One region of the Streptomyces sp. NPDC047982 genome, then DNA from elsewhere that is predicted to be linked to it. Evidence: predicted binding sites of a transcription regulator. Region 1 holds the regulator's gene; the other holds the start of a gene.
The links. The regulator HrcA, encoded in region 1, represses chaperone genes, less so after heat shock. The targets are predictions, from matches to a motif close to TTNGCACTCNGNNNNNCNGAGTGCNAA.
Positions count from the first base shown of each region.

Region 2: a site for HrcA is predicted at 1,830-1,856, ahead of groES (co-chaperone GroES). Genes of this name have one in related genera too.

Region 1 covers NZ_JBIDBS010000002.1:262,235-265,741, forward strand. Annotated here, with positions in the region: gene ACGF2V_RS03020 (MBL fold metallo-hydrolase) at 1-739, opposite strand, end outside; gene hrcA (heat-inducible transcriptional repressor HrcA) at 942-1,958, shown strand; gene dnaJ (molecular chaperone DnaJ) at 1,959-3,098, shown strand; gene ACGF2V_RS03035 (nitronate monooxygenase) at 3,235-3,507, shown strand, end outside.
Region 2 covers NZ_JBIDBS010000029.1:58,650-62,156, forward strand. Annotated here, with positions in the region: gene groL (chaperonin GroEL) at 1-1,268, opposite strand, end outside; gene groES (co-chaperone GroES) at 1,369-1,677, opposite strand; gene ACGF2V_RS28395 (polysaccharide deacetylase family protein) at 1,941-2,963, opposite strand; gene ACGF2V_RS28400 (methyltransferase domain-containing protein) at 3,343-3,507, shown strand, end outside.

The DNA of each region.
Region 1 (3,507 bases):
CGCCCCCCAGCGCCAGCAGCCGGTCCAGCGCGGCCGGCCAGCGGGCCAAGGCCGCGTCCGGGCCCGCCTGTGGTTCGCCGGACTCCTCGACCAGATCGCCGCAGAACACCACCGCGGGGGAGCCCGGCACCACCGCCACCAGATCGTGGCCGCTGTGCGCGGGGCCCAGGTTCACCAGCAGCACCCGCCGACCACCGCCCAGATCGACCGTCAGCTCGTCGCGTACCTCGTGATCCGGCGCCACCAGCGCGGCGACGGCCTCCGCAGCCTCGCGCTCGGGCACCCCATGGCGTACCGCGTCGGCGCACAGGTCCGCCGCCCCGCGCCCGCTCCTCAGCAGGTCCGCCGTCCCGGCCGCCCCGTACACCCGGACGCTCCCGGATTCCCGGACGTTCCCGGATTCCCGGACGTTCCCGGATTCCCGGACGCTCCCGGATTCCCGGACGTTCCCGGACTCCCGGACGTTCCCGGATTCCCGGACACGGGGGAACGCCGCGGTGCCCAGCACGTGGTCGAAATGGGGGTGGGTGAGTGCGATATGCGTCACCTCCCGGCCGAGCAGGGCCCGTGCCCCGTCCCGGATGCCGGCTCCCTCGCGGAGGGTCGACCCGGTGTCGAGGAGCAGCGCGCCCTCCGCCCCGGCCACCAGCGCGGTCGTCGCGTCCCAGCCGGGGAGGCGGCGCCGTCCCATACCGTGACCGATCCGCTCCCAGCCGAACTCTTCCCAAGAGGTGTCCATACCGGAACGCTATCGGCAGCGGCCCGGAACGGTCTCGCGAGCGCGTGGCCGATCACTCTTGCTAGGTCCCCACTCCGCCGCCGTACACTGACCGGGGGATGGCTGGCACTCTTGCCGACAGAGTGCCAGGCGGATCCCTGGGGAAGGAAGCCGGGGACGGCCCGGGAACCACCGCTGAACCAGCTACCTGGAGGTGCGCGCGATGCTCAGCGAACGCAGACTCGAAGTGCTGCGCGCCATCGTTCAGGACTACGTGGGCACCGAGGAGCCCGTCGGCTCCAAGGCGCTCACCGAGCGGCACAAGCTGGGGGTGTCCCCGGCCACCGTCCGCAACGACATGGCGGTGCTGGAGGACGAGGGCTTCATCGCCCAGCCCCACACCAGCGCCGGGCGTATCCCCACGGACAAGGGCTACCGGCTCTTCGTCGACAGGCTCGCGGGCGTCAAGCCCCTCACGTCGCCGGAACGCCGCGCCATCCACCATTTCCTCGACGGTGCGGTCGACCTCGACGACGTCGTGAGCCGTACCGTCCGGCTGCTCGCGCAGCTGACCCGGCAGGTCGCCATCGTGCAGTACCCCTCGTTGACCCGGTCGACGGTGCGGCACGTGGAACTGCTGTCGCTGGCCCCCGCCCGGCTGATGCTCGTGCTGATCACGGACACCGGCCGGGTCGAACAGCGCATGATCGACTGCCCCGCCCCGCTGGGCGAGACCTCGCTGGCCGATCTGCGGGCCCGTCTCAACAGCCGGGTCGTCGGACGCCGTTTCTCGGACGTCCCGCAGCTGGTGCAGGACCTGCCGGAATCCTTCGAGAGCGAGGACCGGGGGACCGTGTCCACCGTGCTCTCCACCCTGCTCGAAACCCTGGTCGAGGACACGGAGGAGCGGCTGATGATCGGCGGCACCTCCAACCTCACGCGCTTCGGACACGACTTCCCCGTGGTGATCCGGCCGGTGCTGGAGGCGCTGGAGGAGCAGGTCGTGCTGCTGAAGCTGCTCGGCAAGGCCACGGACTCGGGCATGACCGTACGCATCGGGCACGAGAACGCCCACGAGGGACTGAACTCCACGTCCGTCGTCACAGTCGGCTACGGTTCGGGCGACGAGGCAGTCGCCAAACTCGGCGTGGTCGGACCGACCCGCATGGACTACCCCGGAACGATGGGAGCGGTACGCGCAGTGGCACGTTACGTCGGACAGATCCTGGCGGAGTCGTAAGTGGCCACGGACTACTACGCCGTACTCGGCGTGCGCCGCGACGCGTCCCAGGACGAGATCAAGAAGGCATTCCGGAGGCTCGCCCGCGAGCTGCACCCGGATGTGAATCCCGATCCGAAGACCCAGGAGCGGTTCAAGGAGATCAACGCCGCCTACGAGGTGCTGTCGGACCCGCAGAAGAAGCAGGTCTACGACCTCGGCGGCGACCCGCTGTCCGCCTCCGGCGGCGGTGGCGGCGCGGGCGGCTTCGGCCAGGGCGGCTTCGGCAACTTCTCCGACATCATGGACGCGTTCTTCGGTACGTCGTCGCAGCGCGGGCCCCGCTCGCGCACCCGGCGCGGCCAGGACGCGATGATCCGGCTGGAGGTCGATCTCGCCGAGGCGGCGTTCGGCACCACCAAGGACATCCAGGTCGACACGGCCGTCGTCTGCACCACGTGCAGCGGCGAGGGCGCCGCTCCCGGCACCTCGGCCCAGACCTGTGACATGTGCCGCGGGCGCGGCGAGGTCTCCCAGGTCACCCGGTCCTTCCTGGGCCAGGTCATGACCTCGCGGCCCTGCCCGCAGTGCCAGGGCTTCGGCACGGTCGTGCCGACCCCGTGCCCGGAGTGCGCCGGGGACGGCCGCGTCCGGTCGCGCCGCACGCTCACGGTGAAGATCCCCGCGGGCGTCGACAACGGCACCCGCATCCAGCTCGCGGGCGAGGGCGAGGTCGGCCCCGGCGGCGGCCCGGCAGGTGACCTGTACGTGGAGATCCACGAACTGCCGCACCCGGTGTTCCAGCGCCGCGGCGACGACCTGCACTGCACCGTCACGATTCCCATGACGGCGGGCGCGCTCGGCACGAAGGTGCCGCTGGAGACGCTCGACGGCCTGGAGGAGGTCGACATCAGGCCCGGCACCCAGTCCGGCCAGTCGGTCCCGCTGCACGGACGCGGCATCACCCATCTGAGGGGCGGCGGGCGCGGCGACCTGGTCGTGCACGTCGAGGTGATGACCCCGACGAAGCTCGACCCGGAGCAGGAACGACTGCTGCGCGAGCTGGCGAAGATGCGCGGCGAGGAACGGCCCACCGGCCAGTTCCAGCCCGGCCAGCAGGGGCTGTTCTCCCGGCTGAAGGACGCCTTCAACGGCCGCTGACAGGCCCCGCGCAGGCCGCCGAGCGGCCCCGCGCGCACGTGTGCGGCCTGCGTGCGCCGTTCCCCGGCCGACGGGGAACGGCGCACGGCCGCGTCCCGTGCACGCCGGGGCGCGCGGGACGTGACACGATGCGGTCATGTCATCCGTGTTGACCGATCTCTGCCGGTATCCGATCGTGCAGGCCCCCATGGCGGGCGGTACGTCCCGTCCGGAGCTCGCCGCAGCCGTCTCGGAGGCGGGCGGGCTGGGCTTCCTCGCCGCCGGGTACAAGACGGCCGACGGCATGTCCCACGAGATCGAGCGGCTGCGCACGCTCACCGGCCGGCCCTTCGGCGTCAATCTCTTCATGCCGCAGCCCGACCTCGCCGACCCGAGCGCCGTCGACGTGTACCGGCACCAGCTCGCGGGC
Region 2 (3,507 bases), on a different contig from region 1:
ACGGCGTGGACCAGGGCGGAGCCACCACCGGAGACGATGCCCTCCTCGACCGCGGCGCGGGTCGCGGAGATGGCGTCCTCCAGGCGGTGCTTCTTCTCCTTGAGCTCCACCTCGGTGGCGGCACCGACGCGGATCACACACACGCCGCCGGCCAGCTTCGCGAGGCGCTCCTGGAGCTTCTCGCGGTCCCAGTCGGAGTCCGTGGCCTCGATCTCGGCCTTGATCTGGTTGACCCGGCCCTTGACGTCGCCGGGCTCGCCGCCGCCGTCCACGATCGTGGTGTCGTCCTTGCTGACGGTGACGCGACGGGCGGTGCCCAGCACGTCCAGACCGGCCTGGTCGAGCTTGAGGCCGACCTCCTCGGCGATGACGGTCGCACCGGTGAGGGTGGCGATGTCGCCGAGCATGGCCTTGCGGCGGTCACCGAAGCCGGGGGCCTTCACGGCGACGGCGTTGAAGGTGCCGCGGATCTTGTTGACGACGAGGGTCGACAGCGCCTCGCCCTCGACGTCCTCAGCAATGATCAGCAGCGGCTTGGAGCCACCGGCCTGGATGACCTTCTCCAGCAGCGGGAGCAGCTCCTGGATGGCGCTGATCTTGCCCTGGTGGACCAGGATGTACGGGTCGTCGAGGACGGCCTCCATGCGCTCCTGGTCGGTCACCATGTACGGGGACAGGTAACCCTTGTCGAAGGCCATGCCCTCGGTGAAGTCGAGGTCCAGACCGAAGGTGTTGGACTCCTCGACGGTGATGACACCGTCCTTGCCGACCTTGTCCATCGCGTCCGCGATGAGCTCGCCGACCTGCGGGTCCTGCGCGGAGAGCGCGGCCACGGCGGCGATGTCGGACTTGTCGTCGATCGGACGGGCGGTCGCGAGGAGGTCCTCGGACACGGCCTGGACCGCGGCGTCGATGCCCTTCTTCAGGGCGGCCGGGGAGGCACCGGCGGCGACGTTGCGCAGACCCTCGCGGACCAGCGCCTGGGCCAGGACGGTGGCGGTGGTCGTACCGTCACCCGCGATGTCGTTGGTCTTGGTCGCGACCTCCTTCACCAGCTGGGCACCGAGGTTCTCGTACGGGTCCTCGATCTCGACCTCGCGCGCGATGGTGACACCGTCGTTGGTGATGGTGGGGGCGCCGAACTTCTTGTCGATGACGACGTTGCGGCCCTTGGGGCCGATCGTCACCTTGACCGTGTCGGCAAGCTTGTTGACGCCGCGCTCAAGGGCGCGACGGGCGTCCTCGTCGAACTTCAGGATCTTCGCCATGGGAGCTGAGCTTTCCTCTCGAACGAACCGCGCCCCCGGCCGCCCGGCTGATCAGGACGCACGGGGCCAGGGGCGCGGAACGGAAGCAGACGTGGGTGAATTACTTCTCGATGATCGCGAGGACGTCGCGAGCCGAGAGGACGAGGTACTCCTCGCTGTTGTACTTCACCTCGGTGCCGCCGTACTTGCTGTACAGCACGATGTCGCCGGTCTTGACGTCGAGCGGAAGGCGCTCGCCGTTCTCGAAGCGGCCCGGGCCCACGGCCAGGACGACGCCCTCCTGGGGCTTCTCCTTGGCGGTGTCCGGGATGACCAGGCCGGAGGCCGTGGTCTGCTCGGCGTCGAGCGGCTGGACCACAATGCGGTCTTCGAGCGGCTTGATCGCAACCTTGGTGCTGGCGGTCGACACGATCCGGTCTCCCCCTTCGGAGATCTCACGGGGTTAAGAGTCTGAGTGTGGCGACCAGGTGGATCCGTCGTCGCGGGTGCCGGACCTGCCAGTCGCACGGTACTGCTGGCACTCTCCATCGGTGAGTGCCAGCACCGAGACTATGACCGCGATTAGCACTCGGTCAAGCGGAGTGCCAATTCAGCCAGTCGTGGCGTCGGGGTTCCCCGTCGGCGCGGGGGCGCCGCAGCCCCGGTCCGCACCCCTCCCGCGCGGCCCTCCAGTCACACGTAGTCCTCCAGCCGGGCCACCGCGTACCCCTGGTCCGTGATCGTCTTCATGACGGAACGAACCAGGTCGGTCATGTCGGCGCCCCATTCGTTCCGGCCCCGGAAGTGCGTGAGGATGATGTCGCCGGGGCGCAGCTTCCCGTCCCCCTCGCGCCACTCCATGCGATCCGGGAACGCCTCCGCGTTCCAGAGCGGCACGGCCTTGATCCCGCAGGACTTCGCGATGCGCAGCGTGTCGCCGTCGTAGTTGCCGTACGGCGGGCGGAAGAGGACGGGCCGCTTCCCGAACTGCTTCTCGATGAGGTCCTGCTGCCCGCAGATCTCGCGCTTCTGCTCCTCGTACGAGAGCCCTGGGAGGTAGGGGTGGCTGAGGGTGTGGTTGTTGAGGGTGACGCCGAGCCGCTGCGCCTCGCCGAAGTACCCGTAGTTGCCCCGCACCTCGTCGTCGCTGAGGAACGCGCTGTACGGGATGTCCAGTTCGTCCATCATCCGGAGCAGTTCGGGGTCCTTCTCCGCGCCGTCGTCCATGGTCAGGAAGACCACCCGGTCCTCGGTCGGGACGGTCGTGAAGACCGGCGGCAGGGAGGCGTCGCCGCCCGTGACCTCGAACCCCTGCCGGGTGACGACGCGCGGCTTGACAGCGGGCGGCGGGGGTGCGATCAGGGGCGTGCGGCCCAGCCCCCACTTCTTGGCGAGGGCTGCCCGGACGGCCGGGGCGAGCTTCGCGTTCTCGCGCGCCCCGGCGGGGGCGCCGCCGTCGGCCGGGGCACCGGGGCCCGCGCGATGCCCCGGTCCGCCGGGCTGCCCGGGGGGCGGCTCGGCGGGCAGCGCGGGAAACGGGCCCGTGGAGGCGTCGGACCGAAGCCCGGGGCCGGTGTCCGCCCGCTCCGCGATCCCGGAGGCACACCCCGAACCGACGGCGGCGACCAGGAGTGCGGCCAGGACCGCGCGGGTCGGCCGGCACCCCGCGGAGCCCGGCCCGCGGGACGCGCACAGGCCCGATTCACACGCTGTCATGACCAATTCCTCCTTTTGTCGTATTAGTCGTATGAATGACGTGGCGTTGCATGCTGCCAGCTCACGAGGGGCTCTCCGGCCCGACACCACCGCCGGTCCCGCCGGTCGACCCGACTGGCTCACAATGGGGCGGGTGAACGCTCTCGCCCCGAACGACCCGGCCGGTACGCCCACCCCGGCCGGACCGAACAACTCGAATGCCCCATCCGTCGCCGACGCCACAGCCGGGGCGGACGTCCCGGCCGACACGGATGCCCCGGAAGTCGCAGACGCATCCGCAGGCACGGACGTCCCTGACGGCGCCGACACCGCGTCCGGGGCCGGTGACGCATCCGGGGCCGACGACACGTGCGGCGCGAATGATCCGCTCGCCGCCTTCCTGGCCCTGCGCACTCCCGAGGGGGCGGCGCTGCTGGACGAGCTGCGGTCCTACGACCCCTCGCAGGAGCTGGCCACCGCCACCCGGCTGCGCCGCACGCACCCGGCAGCCCTGGTGTCGGCGGCGCTGGGGCAGGCGCGGCTGCGGCAGCGCGCGGTGGCGAAG